DNA from 4 places in the Mesorhizobium montanum genome. Region 4 is predicted to be linked to each of the others. Evidence: riboswitches for the same ligand, from Rfam matches in the RefSeq annotation. Region 4 holds a riboswitch; each other region holds the start of a gene.

Evidence for each region. Region 4 has a riboswitch for thiamine pyrophosphate ahead of thiC (phosphomethylpyrimidine synthase ThiC). Riboswitches for the same ligand answer to the same signal wherever they lie in the genome.
Region 1: another riboswitch for thiamine pyrophosphate. It lies ahead of thiC (phosphomethylpyrimidine synthase ThiC); the one in region 4 lies ahead of thiC (phosphomethylpyrimidine synthase ThiC).
Region 2: another riboswitch for thiamine pyrophosphate. It lies ahead of RFM68_RS23655 (YkoF family thiamine/hydroxymethylpyrimidine-binding protein); the one in region 4 lies ahead of thiC (phosphomethylpyrimidine synthase ThiC).
Region 3: another riboswitch for thiamine pyrophosphate. It lies ahead of thiB (thiamine ABC transporter substrate binding subunit); the one in region 4 lies ahead of thiC (phosphomethylpyrimidine synthase ThiC).

The regions. Positions count from the first base shown of each region.
Region 1 is NZ_JAVIJF010000010.1:148,434-153,006, reverse strand. It holds gene RFM68_RS15610 (FAD-dependent oxidoreductase) at 1-899, opposite strand, end outside; gene thiC (phosphomethylpyrimidine synthase ThiC) at 896-2,716, opposite strand; TPP riboswitch at 2,822-2,938, opposite strand; gene panD (aspartate 1-decarboxylase) at 3,037-3,489, opposite strand; gene bioZ (3-oxopimeloyl-[acyl-carrier-protein] synthase BioZ) at 3,547-4,530, opposite strand; gene RFM68_RS15590 (adenosylmethionine--8-amino-7-oxononanoate transaminase) at 4,527-4,573, opposite strand, start outside.
Region 2 is NZ_JAVIJF010000018.1:104,559-109,131, reverse strand. It holds partial or broken gene RFM68_RS23670 (ABC transporter substrate-binding protein) at 1-228, opposite strand, end outside; gene RFM68_RS23665 (ABC transporter ATP-binding protein) at 225-1,001, opposite strand; gene RFM68_RS23660 (ABC transporter permease) at 998-1,825, opposite strand; gene RFM68_RS23655 (YkoF family thiamine/hydroxymethylpyrimidine-binding protein) at 1,965-2,573, opposite strand; TPP riboswitch at 2,564-2,676, opposite strand; gene RFM68_RS23650 (hypothetical protein) at 2,850-3,194, shown strand; gene RFM68_RS23645 (hypothetical protein) at 3,415-3,624, shown strand; gene RFM68_RS23640 (porin) at 3,636-4,139, opposite strand; gene RFM68_RS23635 (porin) at 4,158-4,573, opposite strand, start outside.
Region 3 is NZ_JAVIJF010000001.1:494,427-498,999, reverse strand. It holds gene RFM68_RS02385 (ABC-F family ATP-binding cassette domain-containing protein) at 1-890, opposite strand, end outside; gene RFM68_RS02380 (thiamine diphosphokinase) at 909-1,553, opposite strand; TPP riboswitch at 1,679-1,783, shown strand; gene thiB (thiamine ABC transporter substrate binding subunit) at 1,827-2,837, shown strand; gene thiP (thiamine/thiamine pyrophosphate ABC transporter permease) at 3,081-4,573, shown strand, end outside.
Region 4 is NZ_JAVIJF010000022.1:17,027-21,599, reverse strand. It holds gene RFM68_RS26250 (hypothetical protein) at 154-741, opposite strand; partial or broken gene RFM68_RS26245 (transposase) at 1,173-1,416, opposite strand; TPP riboswitch at 1,545-1,660, shown strand; gene thiC (phosphomethylpyrimidine synthase ThiC) at 1,765-3,609, shown strand; gene thiO (glycine oxidase ThiO) at 3,613-4,573, shown strand, end outside.

The DNA of each region.
Region 1 (4,573 bases), on a different contig from region 4:
AGTAGAAAGCCGTGGCGGTAGAGCCCATTGATGCGAATGTTCCTCCCGTCGCGCTCGACGCGCGGCAGGTTGTCGGCAAAGGCGGGGCGCACGCCCACGCCTGTTTCGACCAGCTCAGCTTCGCCGAAGGCTGGATGCAGGGCGCAGGCGGCGCTGAGCAGCTCCATGGCCGAGCGCGCGGTGATCGGGCCTTCGGCATCGCACTCGATCATCGTCGCGCCGACCATGAACAGGTTTTCGCCGCGCGGCACGACATAGACCGGGATGCGCGGATGAAGCAGGCGCACGGGCCGGGCCAGCGAGATCTCGCCTGTTCGCAAGATGAGCATCTCGCCGCGCACGCCGCGCAGTTCCGGTTGCATGTCGGCGATACCGGTGCAGTCAACCTCGACATCCGGGATGGCCGACACGGTGCTGCGGCCGAACTCGAGGCGAACGCCCATGCCGAGCAGCTGGTCGCCAAGTGCAAGCAAAGCCTTGCGCGGATCGAGGTGCGCTTCATCGGCAAAGAACAGCCCACGCGCGAACCGGCCAGCAAGGGCAGGTTCGAGCTCTGCGATATCGCCGGCGCCGAGCTGCGTGAAGCCACATGTGCGGCGGCCGAACTGGTGCAGTTCGCCAACGTCGCGAGCAGGCGCCACCACCAATGTGCCGCTACGCGAGACATGACCGGGCAATGCTGCGTCCCACCAGTCGGCCGCGCCCCGCCCGAGCGTCAGCACCGCCTCCTCGGCGCTTTCGCGCTCGCACCAGGGCGCGAGCATGCCGCCGGCCTGCCAGGAGGCACTGCCGGCGATCTCGATGCGCTTCTCGACCACGGTCACGTCGGTGCCGGGCGTCGCCAGCTCGTGCGCGAGCGTCAATCCGGCGACGCCAGCGCCGCGAATGAGCACCTTCATGGCTTGGGCGTGCTGCCCGGGGCGCCGTCGACGGGCATATAGAGGTCGCCGCCGTCACGGTACTTCGCCGCCATGGCCGCGAACCCTTCCTTCTGGGCTTCAGCACGGATGTCGTGCGAGATCCGCATGGAGCAGAATTTGGGGCCGCACATGGAACAGAAATGCGCCACCTTGTGCGCCTCCTTCGGCAGCGTCTTGTCGTGGAAGGCGCGCGCCGTCTCGGGATCGAGCGAGAGGTTGAACTGGTCCTCCCACCTGAACTCGAAGCGCGCCCGCGACAGCGCGTCGTCCCTGACCTTGGCGGCCGGATGGCCCTTGGCCAGATCGGCGGCGTGCGCGGCTATTTTGTAGGTGATGACGCCGGTCTTGACGTCGTCGCGATCAGGCAGGCCGAGATGTTCCTTCGGCGTGACGTAGCAAAGCATTGCGGTCCCCAACCAGCCGATCATCGCCGCTCCAATGCCAGAGGTAATGTGGTCGTAGCCGGGTGCGATGTCCGTCGTCAGCGGGCCGAGCGTATAGAACGGCGCTTCGCCGCAGACCGCGAGCTGCTTGTCCATGTTCTCCTTGATCTTGTGCATCGGCACGTGGCCGGGGCCTTCGATCATCACCTGACAGTCCTTGGCCCAGGCGATTTTGGTCAGCTCTCCAAGCGTTTCCAGTTCGGCGAACTGGGCTGCGTCATTGGCATCGGCGATCGAGCCGGGGCGAAGGCCGTCGCCGAGGGAGAAGGAGACGTCATAGGCTCTGGCGATGTCGCAGATGTCCTCGAAATGCTCGTAGAGGAAGCTCTCTTTGTGGTGGTGCAGGCACCACTTGGCCATGATCGAACCGCCGCGCGACACGATGCCGGTGACGCGGTCGACGGTCAGCGGGATGTAGGGCAGGCGCACGCCGGCATGGATGGTGAAATAGTCGACGCCCTGTTCGGCCTGTTCGATCAGCGTGTCGCGGTAGACCTCCCAGGTCAGATCCTCGGCGATGCCGCCGACCTTTTCGAGCGCCTGGTAAAGCGGCACCGTGCCGATCGGCACCGGCGCGTTGCGCACGATCCAGTCGCGGATGTTGTGGATGTTGCGGCCGGTCGAGAGGTCCATCACCGTGTCGGCGCCCCAGCGGATCGCCCAGACCATTTTTTCGACCTCTTCGGCCATCGACGATGTGACGGCGGAGTTGCCGATATTGGCGTTGATCTTGACCAGGAAATTGCGGCCGATGATCATCGGCTCGCTCTCGGGATGATTGATGTTGGCAGGAATGATTGCGCGTCCGCGAGCCACCTCGTCGCACACGAATTCCGGTGTGACGAAGTCGGGGATCGCGGCGCCGAAGGACTCGCCGTCGCGCTCAAGTTTGCCACGCAGGATCTCGCGGCCGAGGTTCTCGCGGATGGCGACGAACTCCATTTCGGGCGTGATGATGCCGGCGCGGGCATAGGCAAGCTGGGTAACGGCCTTGCCCTGCTTGGCCTTGAGCGGCCGGGTGCGAATGGGAAATTCCGGCGTCAGGCGCTCGCCGGTCGCAAAGCCGTTGTCTTCCGGCAGCACATGACGGCCGTCATAGGCTTCCACATCGCCGCGCGCCATAATCCATCGGTGGCGATGCCGGGCAAGGCCGTTCTCTATGTTCGTTTCGACGGTGGGATCGGTGTAAGGGCCGGAAGGATCGTAGACGATAACCGGCCGCTCGCCGGCTGTCGGATGGACGGAGATTTCGCGCATTGGCACCCTGATCTGCGGGTGCATGGCGCCGAGCTTATAGATTTTCCGCGAGGCGGGCAGCGGTCCCGTCGACACGGCGGGGGTCAAGGCATTCATTTGAGGCTCCTTTGCTCATTTGCATTGGAGACCCAGTTCTGTGCCGGAAGGATGAAAAGACGCTTTGGTCGACCTGGTCGAAACAGGTCCTCGGGCATGAACTGCCGCAAAGCGCTCGCACCGTCCCTACGCCAGTATGAACTGGATCAGGTTCAACGGGTCACTGCGCCGCAAAAGCCAGCAGTATCTCAGCCCCTTGCCGGGACTCCCCTGGTGAATGAGTCGAATTGAACGGGCTGTCGCCACTTTGTCAAGCGCATTTGGCCCGAGGCGGCGACCGGCGGTCGCTCAACTTGCGCCTGGAAATCGTCACGTAAGGGTCACGCGCCGGAGACCAGGGCAGGAATGGCCAAAGGCATATTCGCCTCGTCAAGAATGGAGAAACTGTATCGTCCACGTAAATCAAGCTCGACCGAGTAGCTCAGGCGGTCGCGTATGTGATTGCCCGGGTCGAAAGTGAGGATCCGCGGTTTCAGCAAGGTGATTTCGGTTTCGTCCAAATAGACGGAATTGCAGACGATAATCTGGTCGCCGGGCCGGCAGGTGCGGGCGGCGGCGCCGTTGAGGATGCAGCATCGCGAGCCGCGTTCGCCAAGAATGACATAGGTCGAAATTCGGGCGCCGGAATTCTTGTTCCAAATCTCCACGAATTCCATGGGCAGTATCCCTGCTGCCTCGCAGTGGTCGGGGTCCAGAGTTATCGATCCGTGGTAATTCAGGTTCGCTTCGGTGACGTGAATGCCATGAAGTTTGCCGGCTACTATCTTTCGCATGAGCCCTCTTTGTCCTTCTTATCTCTATCCGTCAGGTCGTCAGTGGAGCGTGGTCCGCTAGATTCCAACCACAAGCGCGCCGCCGCTTAAGCCGGCGCCCGCCGCCGCCAGAAGTATTGTTTCGCCAGACCGAAACGGCTCCGTCTGGTTGGCCAGCGACAGCGACAGAGGGATCGTCGCGGCGGAGGAATTGCCGTATTCAGCGATCGTCTTGACGACGGCCCGATCGGCAACGCCGAGGTTGCGCCCAACAGCATCAAAAATGCGGGCATTGGCCTGATGCGGCACGAACCGATCGATGTCCTGCGGCCGCATCCGAGCAGCAGTGAGCGCGTCCTGCGAGCAGGCAGTCATCATCTCCACTGCCTTGGCGAACACTTCGCGACCGTCGGTGATCGTCATCCGGGTCTGCTCTAGGTCGAGGTCGCCATGGAACGGGGTGTTGCTTCCGCCGGCGGGAATCTGGATCAGCCCGTAGCGCGAGCCTTCGGAATCCACCGAAGCACCGAGAATGCCTCGATCCGCGTCATCGCACGGACCGATCACAATGGCGCCGGCGGCATCGGCAAACAGGACGGCGCTGGCGCGCTCGGCCGGATTGATGCGGCGGCTGAGGATGTTGGCGGCAATGACAAGGGTGGATTTGCCGTGCAGGCGGGTGAAGCCATCGGCGAACATCAGCGCATAGATGAAGCCGGCGCAGGCGCCGGCCAGATCGACTGCGCCCGCCCGGCCGAGCCCGAGTCGATGCGCAACCAGCGGCGCGCTGGGCGGCAGAAGGTGATCCGGTGTCGAGGTGGCAAGCAAGAGCAGACCGACGTCGCCACGGTCGATGCCAGCATTCGCCAGCGCCATGTCGCCGGCATGCGTGGCAAGGCCTGACAGCGTGTCTTCGTCTGTTGCCCAGAAGCGTGACCGAATTCCGGTGCGCCGCTCGATCCAGCCGGGTTCGAGCCCGAGATTGTTCTCGATCTCGGCATTCGCCACCTTGCGTCCAGGCACATGGTGGCCAAATCCGAGAAGGCGCGACGACCTGCTCATGGTCTCGAACCGAAGCGTTCGCCGGCCTCCTCGACGGCGTCAT
Region 2 (4,573 bases), on a different contig from region 4:
GCCCGAGCCGGTGTCGCCGTAGGGCAGGATTTCCACCTCCAATCCGGCGTCGCGATAGAAGCCTTTGTCGCGGGCGACGAACAGGCCGATGTGGTTGGTGTTGACGGTCCAGTCGAGCGCTACGGTGATTTTTTGCGCGGCGGCCCGGGCGCGTGAGACGGCCCCTGCGAGCGGCAGGCCGGCGGCCAGAGCCAGAAACAGCGCCTGGCGGCGGGTCAGGTCAGTCATTTCGTCTCTCCATCGGATGATCGGGGAATTCGGGTCGGCGGCTGGCCAAGCAGGGTGTCGAGGATGCCGGCTTCGATCGCGGCCGCCTCACGGGCAAGTGCGGCACTCTGGGTGCGCGGGCGCGGCAGCGGCACCGCGATCTCGCGTACGACGCGCGCGGGCCGCGCCGACAGCACATAGATGCGGTCGGACAGAAGCACTGCTTCGCGCACTTCGTGGGTGATCAGCATCGCCGTCCAGCGATGGCTCTCCCACATCGTCTCCAGCCAGCGTTGCATGGCGGCGCGGGTCAGCGCATCGAGGGCGCCAAAAGGCTCGTCGAGCAGCAGCATGTCGCGTTCTTGCACCACGGTGCGCAGGAGCGCCGCTCGCTGGCGCATGCCGCCGGAAAGCTCGGACGGCCAGGCGCGCTCGAAGCCAGCGAGGCCGAACTCGGCGAACAGCGGCGCCACACGTTGCCGCGCGACCCGGCGCTTCACGCCCTGCACTTCCAGGCCCAGCGTCGCATTGTCGATGACGCGCCGCCACGGCATCAGCGCGTCGCGCTGCGGCATGAAGGCGAAGCGGGTGTTGTCGAGCGGCGCGCCGTCGAAGCGCATCTCGCCCTCGCCCTTGAGGGCGCCGGTGAGCAGTTGGAACAGCGTCGACTTGCCGGCGCCGGAGGGGCCGAGGATCGAGACGAACTCGCCCGCGCCGACACGCAGCGAAATACCGGCCAGAACCTCGAGCGGGCCGAAGTTTTTGCGGACGTTGCGGAGCTCGAGGCGGGTCATGGCCGATCCTCATTCGAAGGCTCGGACCTGCCCTCGCGCCCCGCCCTCTCGCTCCTTGCATTTTCCCAGGGCATGGCGAGGCGCTGCACCAGCACGGCAAGTCCGAACAGAACGAGCGTCAAAACCGAGCTGACGCCGACGGCGGCGAGCACCAGGTCGGGCCGAAAATTGTTCTTGGCGCCGAGCATGTAGATGCCCAGCCCTTTCGCGGCACCCGCATATTCGGCAAAGATCGCGCCGACCACGGCATAGGTGATGGAGATGCGCAAGCCGGCGAAGAAATAGGGCAGCGCCGAGGGCAGCCGCGCCAGCCAGAAAATGCGCCAGCGCCCTGCCCCCATGGCGGCGAGCATCTGACCGATTTCCGTGCTCGTGGCGGTATAGCCCTCGACCAGCGCCACCATCATCGGGAAAAAAGTGACCAAAGCCACCAGCAGGATTTTTGGCAAGAGCCCGAAGCCGAACCAAAGGACAACGAGCGGCGCGATCGCCACCAGCGGCAAGGTCTGGCTGGCAATCAGCAGCGGAAACAGCGCGCGGCGCAAGCGGGGCCGGAAATCGACCAGCGCGGAGAGGATGAAGGCAGCGAGGAGCGAACAGGCAAAACCGGCCAGCGTGGCGCGGATGGTGGGAGCCGTGTTTTGCGCCAGTGCCGCTCGGTTCTCCCAGGCCTGCTGCAGGACGCGGGAGGGTGCGGGCAGGACAGTGGGCGCGATGCCGCCGAGCCGGGCGTAGAGCTCCCAGGCGATGAGGAGAAGGGCGAAAGCGAGGGCAGCAGGGGCAGCTTTGGCGCAGGCCGTGGTGAAGGCTGATCTCCCCCTCAAGGGGGGAGATTGGCTGTCGCGACGGGCTTCGCCAGTCGCCGACGTATGCCCTACTTGCGAAGTAGGATTGGGGACACTTCCCCCGGATGGATCGTACCAAACAACCACGACAATCTCCTCGACAGCTTGAACCGCGGGCTCAAACCGCGGTCGGGCTGTTTGCCGAGATGGTGATGTCGAGCGTCACATGCCCCGCACTCGGCCCGAAGCGGCAGAAGGCTTCGTTCAGCGTGGCGAACACCGCGCCGGCATCGCCGCGCAGCTTGGTGCAGAAATGCTTCGAGCGCTCGAAGACACCGGAGTTTTTCAGGAAATCGATGCAGCCGCAGATCTCGTCCATGTGGTCACCGGTGCCCATCACATAGAGCGAGAATTGCGCCGCCACCGGCTGGTCCGCGGACGGCGTCGCCTGCACCGCGCCGAGCGCGGCGAGCTTGCGTTCGTCGAGCGGGATCGCCGGGCCGCCGATCTCATCGGAGCGGCAGATCGGGTCGTCCGGTTCGCCGGGGCAGCCGCGCGAGACGGCGGCCGACAGCACGCAGTGCCTGCCGCTTCTCGCCGCCGCCACGAACAGGTCGCGCATCGCCGGGAACAGCACTTCGGGCGGCCCGACCAGCAGCGTCGAGATGTCGTCGGTCTCGATCCTCAGCCTGTCGCGGTAGGGTTCGAGCGCGCCGAGCGCGCCAAGGATGACGCCGACGAAATCGTCAGCCATCGGATATAGGGAAATCTGTGCGCCGGAAAACATGGCCCGCCTCGCTCCGCTGGTATTATCCAGATCAGCTTTAGGGTCCGGAGGCTTGCCGCCCCCATCTCAGCCCCGACCGTACGGAGCACCCCTGTGGATACGGGCGTTAAAGCACCGGTTGAGCGAATCGGAAAGCTTTTTTTGCGAGAGCAATCGGGCCGGGCGCCTCATCTCCCTCTAAGAGATGCAGAAGCGAATCGTTCAAATTGTACGAATCTCGCTTGACTGTTTTTCGTACATAAAGTACGATATTTCCCTTCTTTTGAGGGAATTTGCTTGAACACCGCGAACCACGCCGCTTTTGCCGACCTCTCCCGCCCTTTGCTGTCGCCACTGCCGCTCCGCGAGCGCGAGCGCCTCGCAGGCGCCTGGCGCATTGCTAGCCAGGACATCGCCGACGACATCCGCTTCATCCGGCAATATCTGAAGGTGATCGCCGAGAAGGAGGAGCGGCTTTCGACCGGCAGGTTGGTGCATGGCCGCGCCTATGTCGAAGCCTGCGCGGCCTGGCTGGCGGAGACGGTGGCGCGGTATCTGCGCAATCTCAGGCTGATCAGCGAATGCGAAAGCGCGATGATCGCGGCGGGGGTGAGGTTTGCGATGTCGAGCGATGCGTGGTGAGACCCGTCGGAAGAACCTGATAGGCCGGCAGGGGCGCGAATTACGCGGCGAAGACGGTTGTCCGCGGAACTCAGGCGGCCCTCTGCAACCTTCGGCTCCACACCTCGAGAAATGCATCGTTTCACACAATCGCCAATTGGTGGACGCGGGCGAGCGGCCGGGCGTTAATTCTCCCGGGCGAAGGAAGGGCATAGCCGCATACCAGGGAGGAATACGTTTGATGGAACAGCAAATCGACATCGGCGCACGACCTGACGATCAGCCCTACGAAGTTGCCCTATTCGCCAGAAAGCACGGGCTGACGGTCCCGGTCGCGGACGCGGTCCTTTTCGCCAAGGGTCCGTGGCCGTCGCGGGCCGCCTGCGATACCGCCGCGCTTGCCTTCCTCGGCGCGGTCGCCCTCTACGCCAGGAAGCAAGCGGGGCGGTAGCGGTTCGTCCCCTACCAGCTGAACTGCAGCCCGGCATTGCCGCCGACCTGGTTGCCGGCGAAGGCGATGCCGAGCGTGCCGGTCAGGCGGCCGCCATGGGCGAAGCCTTCGCTCAGAACCGCGGCACCGGTGATGCCGAAGGCATTGGCATCGCCTGCATTGCCCCAGTTGACGCGCAGGCCAAAATGCTCGCCCTGGACGAGGTCGGGCGCCGAAAGAGCGGCCGAGATCGAGGCGTTCTGGAAAGCGCGGGTGATGCGATTGTCGATATCGTCGACCTGGCTGGCGAGCGCCGTCTTGCCGGTGACGGTGGTGGTTCCGTCCGCGCCGTCATTGACTTCCCGCTTGGTGACGCCGGTGTCGGCGTTGATGCAAGTGTCAGTGCCCGGACTGTAGTAGTAGTTAGGCCCATAGCTCGAGCAGATCTTAAGTAAGATAGCGACCGCGGCCTGAGATGGTGCCGCGAAGAGCGTTGCTGCGACGAGGATCGCCGGCGCAAGAAGATATCTGAACATGATGCCCCCCGGCCGCGCTTACCAGGTGAGTTGCAGGCCGGCATTGCCGCCGACCGTCTTGCCGGAGAAACCGATGCCCGCTGCACCGGCCAGCCGGCCCTTGCCGCCGGACATGAAGCCCTCGCCGAGCACGGCCGCGCCGGTGATGCCCATGGCGTTGGACTGGCCGGCATTGCCCCAGTTGACGCGCACGCCGAAATGCTCGCCCTGCACCAGATCCGGGCTGCTCAATGCCGTGGCCACGGAAGCGCTTTCGAAGGCGCGCTGGACGCGGCCATCGATGTCGTCGACCTTGCTCGCCAGCGCCGTCTTGCCGTCAACCACGCCATTTTCGATCGCGCGGCGCGTCTCGCCGGTATTGGCATTGATGCAGGTGTCGGTACCGGGGCTGTAGTAGTATCGCGCGCCATAGGACGTGCACACCTTGACATACT
Region 3 (4,573 bases), on a different contig from region 4:
ACGGTGAGGTCGCCGAAGCTCTTTTCGATGCCCTTCGCCTCGATCACCAGCTTGCCGGACTCGGCGGCGTCGCTCGCCACCATGGTCGCGGTGCCTTCGGCGCCGCGATGGCCGCGGAAGCGCTGGCGCATCGTCTGCAGTTCGCCGAGGCGGCGCATGTTGCGCTTGCGCCTGGCGGTCACGCCATAACGCAGCCAGTGCTCCTCGCGCACGATCTGGCGGCCGAGCTTGTGCTGTTCGCGCTCTTCTTCATCAAGCACCTGGTCGCGCCATTCCTCGAAATGGGCGAAGCCCTTGTCGAGCCTCCGCGTCCGGCCGCGATCGAGCCAGATCGTGGCGCGCGTGACGCGCTCGAGAAAGCGGCGGTCGTGCGAGATCAGGATCACCGCCGACGAGGTGCGGGCAAGCTCCTCTTCCAGCCATTCGATGACCGAAAGATCGAGATGGTTGGTCGGCTCGTCGAGCAGAAGGATGTCGGGCTCGGGCGCCATGACGCGAGCAAGGGCTGCGCGGCGCGCCTCGCCGCCGGAAAGGTCGTTCGGCCGCTCCTCGCCGGTCAGGCCGAGATGCTCCACCAGATAGGTTGCGCGATGCGGATCGTCGGCCGGACCGAGGCCGGCCTCGACATAAGCGCGCACGCTGGCGAAGCCATCCATATCCGGCATCTGCGGCAGGTAGCGGACGGTCGCCGAAGGCTGGCGAAACACCTCGCCGTCCTGCGGCTCGATCATCCCGGCGGCGATCTTGAGCAGCGTCGACTTGCCCGAGCCGTTGCGGCCGACCAGCGCGATCTTCTCGCCGGCGGATGCGCTAAGCGCCGCGCCATCGAGCAGCGGGGTGCCGCCGAAGGTCAGTTTAATGCCGTCGAGATTGAGAAGTGGCGGCGCCATGTCAACTTTCTGGAAATGTCAGCTTTCGGGAAGGGGATAGGGGTGGGCCAGAAGCAGCGCCCGGCCCCGCTCAAGCGCGATGCCAAGCCGCCCTTTGACCTCGTTTGATATAGTGAGCGAGGAGCCGAACGCTACCTCGACGCGGTCTAGCGGCCATTTGGCGCCGGAGACCGTCAGGCCGGCCAGATCGGAGAAGCCGAGCACCGAAAACAAGGTGCCATCATCATAATCGAAGCTGGACTTGCCAGGCAGGATGGGAACGCCCTCCTGCGCGCCGCTGGTCAGCAGAACGCGCGTGCCGGCGGCGGCCAGCCGCACGGCCAGCGCCAGATGCAGGAAGGCATGGTCGGCGCGCTTGCCGCCAAAGGCGCCGACCAGCACCAGGCTGGTGGCGCCGCGCTGGAGCGCTTCCGCTATGGCGAGCTCGCCATCGGTCATGTCCTTCTCGGCCGGGAAGACCTTGCGCGGCACGGCGGCCAGATTTTTCGGCAGGTTCGCCGGCACCGAGTCGAAATCGCCGACCCAGAGCTCAGGCATGAGGCCAAGCAAGCGAGCATGGCCGATGCCGGCGTCGGCGGCAATGATGCGCGAACCCTCGATCTGGCGTTCGATCCGCGGCGTGCGAATGAGCTCGCCGCCAAGCAGGATGGTGAATGTGCCCATGGCCGTCGCCCTTATCAGCCCGCCGGGCGAAACGGAAGCCGGCCACTTCGTAACGTTGCGTCCCGAACATTAGATGTCCGGCAAACTTCCGCTTGCGCGCGGCTTCGGGCGGGCCTATCTGTCGAAACGCTCTAACGGGGTGCCGGACGTGATCCGGCTGAGAGGCGAAAAGCCAACCCGCTGAACCTGATCCGGTTTGTACCGGCGGAGGGATTAGACGTTTCGGAACATCCGACGCCTCAATTCCTTGTCACTCGAACGAAGGAGGCGCCGATGCGCACGGTATTGTCCCATCTCATTCTCGCCACCGGCCTTGTTTCGCTCCTGGCAGGCGTCAGCCCTGCCGCCGCGAAGGACAAGCTCACCGTCTATACCTATGAGAGCTTCACCGCCGATTGGGGTCCCGGCCCGGCCGTCAAGAAAGAGTTCGAGGCCGAATGCGGCTGCGACCTCGAATTCGTCTCGGTCGCCGACGGCGTCGCCCTGCTCAACCGTGTCAAGCTGGAAGGCGCCGGCACCAAGGCCGATGTCGTGCTCGGCCTCGATACCAATCTGACCGCCGATGCCAAGGCGGGCGGCCTGTTCGCGCCGCATGGCGAAGTCTCCGGCATCAATGTGCCCGGCGGCTGGAGCGACGACACTTTCGTGCCCTTCGACTATGGCTATTTCGCCGTCGTCTACGACACCCAGAAGCTGAAGACGCCGCCGAAGAGCCTGAAGGATCTGGTCGATGGCGACGGCACCGACAAGATCGTCATCCAGGATCCGCGCACCTCGACGCCGGGCCTCGGCCTGCTCCTGTGGGTTAAGTCGGTCTATGGCGACAAGGCGCCGGAGGCCTGGGCAAAGCTGAAGCCGAAGGTCTTGACGGTGACGCCGGGCTGGAGCGAGGCCTATGGCCTGTTCACCAAGGGTGAGGCACCGATGGTGCTCTCCTACACTACATCGCCGGCCTATCACATGGTGGCCGAGAACACCGAGCGCTACCAGGCAGCCTCCTTCGAGGAAGGCGAGTACCTGCAGATCGAAGTGGCGGGCATCACCACGACCGGCGCGAAGAACCCGCTGGCGCGAAAATTCATAGCCTTCATGACCGGGCCGAAATTCCAGGACGTTATTCCGGAAACCAACTGGATGTTCCCCGCCGGTAAGACCGACAAGCCGCTCAACCCGGCCTTCGACAGACTGGTGAAGCCGACCAAGACCTTGCTGTTCAGCCCGGAGGAGGTCGCGGCCAATCGCAAGGCGTGGGTGGACGAGTGGCTGGTGGTGATGAGCAAGTAGGTGGTCTTGGTTATTATCCTTCCAAGATGATCGCTCTACGGCGCCCCCCTCTGTCCTACCGGACATCTCCCCCTCTAGGGGGGAGATTGGCTGTCACCTCGACTTTCGCCAATCTCAAACGTTGCAAAACAGAGCGGGACGTCGAAGCTGTTAATCTCCCCCCTAGAGGGGGAGATGGCCGGCAGGCCAGAGGGGGGCGCGAAGGAACGCAGCGTTCGCTAGCTCAAGCCCACATGGCGCAACGTGCAGCCGCGCTCTGACTCCCGCATTACCGCAGGCGTCGTCGCGCTTGCGGCAATCGCCGTGCTTATCGGTGGTGCTTTCGCCGGTCTTATCCTCGAAGGCGCGCATGATCTCTCCGGTGCTGCCGCCGCCTTCGACGGCTACCTCTTCCGCGTCGCCCGCTTCACGCTTTGGCAGGCGTTGCTGTCGACGCTGCTGTCGGTCGCGCCGGCGCTGTTGGTGGCGCGCGCGCTGTCGAGACATCCGGCCTTTGCCGGCCGCCGCCTGATCCTGCAGCTGTTCACCGTGCCGCTGGCACTGCCGGCGATCGTCGCGGCACTCGGTATATTGACGCTCTATGGCCGGGCCGGGTACTTCGCCGGCGTCTTCGCCAGGCTTGGCGGCGGAGAGTGGCCGGGCATATACGGCCTCTCCGGCATCCTTGTCGCCCATGTCTTCTTCAACCTGCCCTTGGCGACGCGCCTGTTCCTCGAGGCGCTGGGCACCATTCCAGCCGACCAATGGCGGCTGGCGAGCCAGCTTGGCATGGGCGCACGGCCGGCCTTCCGGCTGATCGAATGGCCGGTGCTGCGCGCGGCTCTGCCGGGGATCGCGGGGCTTGTCTTCATGCTCTGCATCACGTCCTTCACCATCGTGCTGACGCTGGGCGGCGGTCCGGCAGCGACGACGCTGGAGGTCGCCATCTACCAGGCGCTGCGCTTCGATTTCGATCCGGCGCGTGCCGTGGTGCTGACGCTTTTGCAGATCGCCCTGACCTTCGTCGTGGTCGTCGTGCTCACGCGGCTCGGCGCCAACACGGTCGGCGATGCCAATCTGCCGGTGGCGCCGCGCCGCTACCTTTCGGCGGGCCGGATGGAAAGCGTGCTGAACGCCGGCGTCATCGCGCTTGCCCTGCTGTTCGTCGCCGGACCGATGGTGGCGACGTTGCTTTCTGGCCTGGGGGCTGATCTCGGCCGTCTGGCGGGTGAGGAGGCGGTGCGCCGCGCCACCCTCACCAGCGCGGGCCTCGCCTTCCTCGCGGCGCTGCTCAGCGTGACGTTGTCGCTGGCGCTGATCGCCGCGCGGCGCGCTCTGGCCTTGCGGCGCCGGGCTGGCGGCGCCATGAGCCTGCTTGAACACGCCACCGACACCGGCGCCGGCTTCGTGCTCGTCGTGCCGCCGATCGTGCTTGGCGCCGGCTGGTTCCTGGCGCTACGCAATGTGGCGGATGTGTTTGCCATTGCCCCGGTCATGGTCGTCGGCGTCAACGCGGCGATGGCGATGCCGTTCGCCATCCGTGCCATTCGCCCCGCCTATGACGCGGCGAGCGAACGGCATGAGCGGCTTTGCCTGGCGCTTGGCGTATCCAGCTGGAACCGGCTGCGCCTGATCGACTGGCCGTCGCTCAGGCGGCCTTTAGCCACCGGCTTTGCCTTCGCAATGGCGCTGTCGCTTGGCGATCTCGGCGTGATCGCGCTGTTCGGCAGCGATTCCGTGCAGACCTTGCCTTATCT
Region 4 (4,573 bases):
GCAAGTCGGACCGCAAGGAACCAACCGGGAAATCGCCCTGCGCGTCATCGAGGCGAAGGGATGGGATGCCGGCGACCGCACTTTGGTCGCTAAGGTGGCGAGTGCCATAAGAAGTTCCAAGAATTGGGACCGTCGCCGAAGAATGAACGCCCTTTAATTGGCTGCGCCGCCCCTGTTCGGTCGCAAATACATAGCCTTCAATATCAGATAGAGCCCCTTTCGGTCGACGGCACCGCCCAATAGGTAATTGAGCAAATCGTGGCGCATATCGGCCGTCATCGGTTGGCGGTATGGGATGGCTCGGTCCGTACGATTTCTTTCGAACCAATTAATAATTAGGAGGCAAAAATCGAGCGCAAGGATAGATTCCCTCCCGTCGATTAGGTCCTGCCTAGCGGTGGCTTTCTGCTCGTCGCTTCCTTTGAAATCGTACGGCACGTCCTCATTATATTCGTGGTCGAAGAAATTGCCCAAGAAGGGCTCTGAATTCAGATTAAAAAGGAGCAGGGCACAAATTTTTACGTGAGACAGCCGCGTCGTTTTTTCAGAGGTTTCCTCTGAAAGCCATTGCTGGTTGTCGGCCACCCACTGAGCGTGAATCTGCTTTGTGACGTTCGGAATGAAATGGGCTTCGAGTCCATGCACTTTGAAATTGGCGTAACAGAACTCGCGGAAAGCGTAGTTGAAAGATTCGTAGTCGGCGAGCCATTCATCCAACTTCTTTTCATCGAACGGAATCATACAGGCGAGAACTCCAAGCCCCAAAGCAAGAGGGCGAAGGTTGGTAAACCTTCGCCCTCTAAAAGGAAATAAAAAAACGGGGTTACGCGGCGGTTTTCACCGTCTCGTTTACCAATTCGACGGTAGACACATACCCGAGGGTTTTGTCAGGATCCGATTTGATAACGGCGCGACCATTTTCGTACAGCTTTTTAAATCTGGAAATGTCGCGCGGAAGGGCGCACCGTTCAGCGCTCTTCGGCAAGCCTCTCTCTGGCATCATCGTTCTCCCGGTCCTGTCCCTGGCTTGGGCCGTCTGTCGTGGCGGCGCCATACAAGCAACGCACATATTTGTCAATTTTCGGCAAATATGCAACGTGCATTTAGACGCATTTAAAATGCGTCGACCGTCATTTGGTTGCCGTTTAGACGATTTTCGATGCGAAAAGCGATTAAATTTTGTCCACGCTTCGCTGCCAATATCCAGTCCACACTCGGCTGATTGGGTGATTAAGCGAGGCGTTGGCGACGGCGAGATACTGCTCGCCATTGCTTACAACGGCGGTTGTCCTCACGCCATGCCATCTCTGCTGCGTAGGCATGAAGATAGCGACCGCTGACTTGATGATGGGTGCCGATCTCAGCGCGGCGCAGGCGGGAGAAGAAGCTTTCGGCCTAATTGGCGCAAGCGTCCCCGTGCTGGTCTCGGGCGCGCGATCTGTCGCCGCCATGTGCGCGAACTTTTCCGCCCGTTTGATCAGCAGCCGATCAGCGCCGCGGCCTGAAGGCGCTTGACAAGATAGCGGCGGCCCGGTCAATTCGAAAGCATTCACCAGGGGAGTCCCGGCAAGGGGCTGAGATACTGCTGGCTTTGCGGCGCAGTGACCCGTTGAACCTGATCCAGTTCATACTGGCGTAGGGACGGTGCAAGCGCTTGTGGGCGTTCATGCCCGAAGACCTGTCTCAAGCAGGCCTACCAAAAGCGTCTTTTCATCCTTCCGGCACCGAACTGGGTCTCCAATGCAACGAGCAAAGGAGCCTCAAATGAATGCCTTGACCCTGACCGTATCGACTGGACCGCTGCCGGCCTCGCGGAAGATCCACAAATTCGGCGTCCTCCATCCGCAGATCAGGGTGCCCATGCGCGAGATCGCGGTCCATCCGACTGCCGGCGAGCCGCCGGTGACGGTCTACGACCCGTCAGGCCCCTATACCGACCCCGCGATCGAAACCGATATCGAAAAGGGTCTTGCCCGCCTTCGTCAGGACTGGATCGCGGCGCGCGGCGATGTCGAAGCCTATGACGGCCGCCATGTGAGGCCGGAGGACAACGGATTTGCGACCGGCGAACGGCTGACGCCGGAATTTCCGATCCGCAATCGCCCCCTGCGGGCGAAAGCCGGCAAGGCGGTGACCCAGCTTGCCTATGCGCGCGCCGGCATCATCACGCCCGAGATGGAGTTCGTCGCGATCCGCGAGAATCTGGGCCGCGAGGCCCTGCGCGGCAAGCTTGAGCGCGACGGAGAAGCCTTCGGCGCGGCAATCCCCGACTTCGTGACGCCGGAATTCGTGCGCGACGAAGTGGCGCGCGGACGGGCGATCATTCCCGCCAACATCAATCATCCCGAGAGCGAGCCGATGATCATCGGCCGCAATTTCCTGGTCAAGATCAACGCCAATATCGGCAACTCCGCCGTCACCTCGTCGATGGCCGAAGAGGTCGAGAAGATGGTGTGGGCGATCCGCTGGGGCGCCGACACGGTGATGGACCTGTCGACGGGCCGCAACATCCACAACATCCGCGAATGGATCGTGCGCAATGCGCCGGTGCCGATCGGCACGGTGCCGCTTTACCAGGCGCTGGAAAAGGTCGGCGGCATCGCGGAAGACCTGACCTGGGAGGTCTACCGCGACACGCTGATCGAGCAGGCCGAGCAGGGCGTCGACTATTTCACCATCCACGCCGGCGTGCGGCTGCACTATATCCCGCTGACCGTCGACCGGGTCACGGGCATTGTCTCGCGCGGCGGCTCGATCATGGCCAAATGGTGCCTGCACCATCACCGGGAGAGCTTCCTCTACGAACACTTCGCCGAGATCTGCGACATTTGTCGCGTCTACGACGTGTCCTTCTCGCTCGGCGACGGGCTTCGTCCGGGCTCGATCGCCGACGCCAACGACGCCGCGCAGTTCGCCGAGCTGGAAACGCTAGGCGAGCTGACTCAGATCGCCTGGGCCAAGGACTGCCAGGTGATGATCGAGGGGCCCGGTCATGTGCCGATGCACAAGATCAAGCAGAACATGGACAAGCAGCTCGCCGTCTGCGGCGAGGCGCCGTTCTATACGCTGGGGCCGCTGACGACCGACATCGCGCCGGGCTACGATCACATCACCTCCGGCATAGGTGCTGCCATGATCGGCTGGTTTGGCACGGCAATGCTCTGCTACGTCACGCCGAAGGAACATCTCGGCCTGCCCGACCGCAATGACGTCAAGACCGGCGTGATCACCTACAAGATCGCCGCGCATGCAGCCGATCTCGCCAAGGGCCACCCTGCGGCGAAGGTCAGGGACAATGCGCTTTCCCGCGCGCGGTTCGAGTTCCGCTGGGAAGACCAGTTCAACCTGTCGCTCGACCCCGAAACGGCGCGCTCGTTCCACGACGAAACCTTGCCCAAGGAGGCGCACAAGCTGGCGCATTTCTGCTCGATGTGCGGGCCGAAATTCTGCTCCATGCGCATTTCCCACGACATCCGCGCCGAAGCCCAGAAGGAGGGGATGGCGGCCATGGCGGAGAAATATCGCGCAGGCGGCGATCTCTATATGCCCGTCGAAACGCCCGAGGCGGAAAAACAGGCTTTGGCGCAGAAAGATCAGGAGACGCGCTGAGCCATGCGCAGCGTCCTTGTCAAGGGCGCCGGTGTGGCAGGCCTCACCGTCGCCCATGAATTGGCCGCGCGGGGTGCGTCGGTCACAGTTGCCGAAATTCGGAGCCAGATAGGCGGCAATGCCTCCTGGCTCGCCGGCGGCATGCTCGCCCCTTGGTGCGAACGCGAAAGCGCTGAAGAGCCGGTTGTCACGCTCGGCAAGGTTTCGGCCGACTGGTGGGAAAGGACACTGCCCGGGCTCGTGAGAAGGGCCGGCACTCTCGTCGTCGCCCATGCGCGCGACGCCTCCGAGCTCGCGCGTTTTGCGGCTCGTACGCGCAATTGCGAGTCCGTCGACGAAGAAGCGATTGCCGCCCTCGAGCCCGATCTTGCCGGCCGCTTCCGCCAGGGCTTGTTCTTTGCCGGTGAAGCTCATCTCGATCCCCGTCGGGCTCTCGAAGCCCTCGTCGATAAGCTGCGCGCGATGGGCGTCGTCTTCCTTTTCGAGGCGGGCGAGATGGCCCTTTCCGACTTCGATCAGGTGATCGACTGTACGGGCATCGCGCGGGCCGACGACGATCTGCGCGGCGTGCGCGGCGAAATGCTGCTCCTCCGCACGCGTGATGTCTCGCTCGCGCGGCCCGTGCGTCTCCTCCATCCGCGTCATCCGATCTATATCGTGCCGCGAGCCGATCATCACTTCATGGTCGGGTCGACCATGATCGAAAGCGACCACGATGGGCCGATCACCGCCCGCTCGCTGATGGAGCTCCTCAATGCGGCCTATGCACTCCATCCGGCGTTCAGCGAGGCCGAAATCGTCGAGACAGGAGTGGGCGTGCGCCCTGCCTATCCCGACAATCTGCCGCTGGTGAAGTGTTGGAAGGACGGCACGATCACGGTCAATGGCCTCTACCGGCACGGTTTCCTGCTTTCACCGGCCATGGCCGAGCAGGCTGCCGGCCTTCTCTTCAATTCATCTGCCG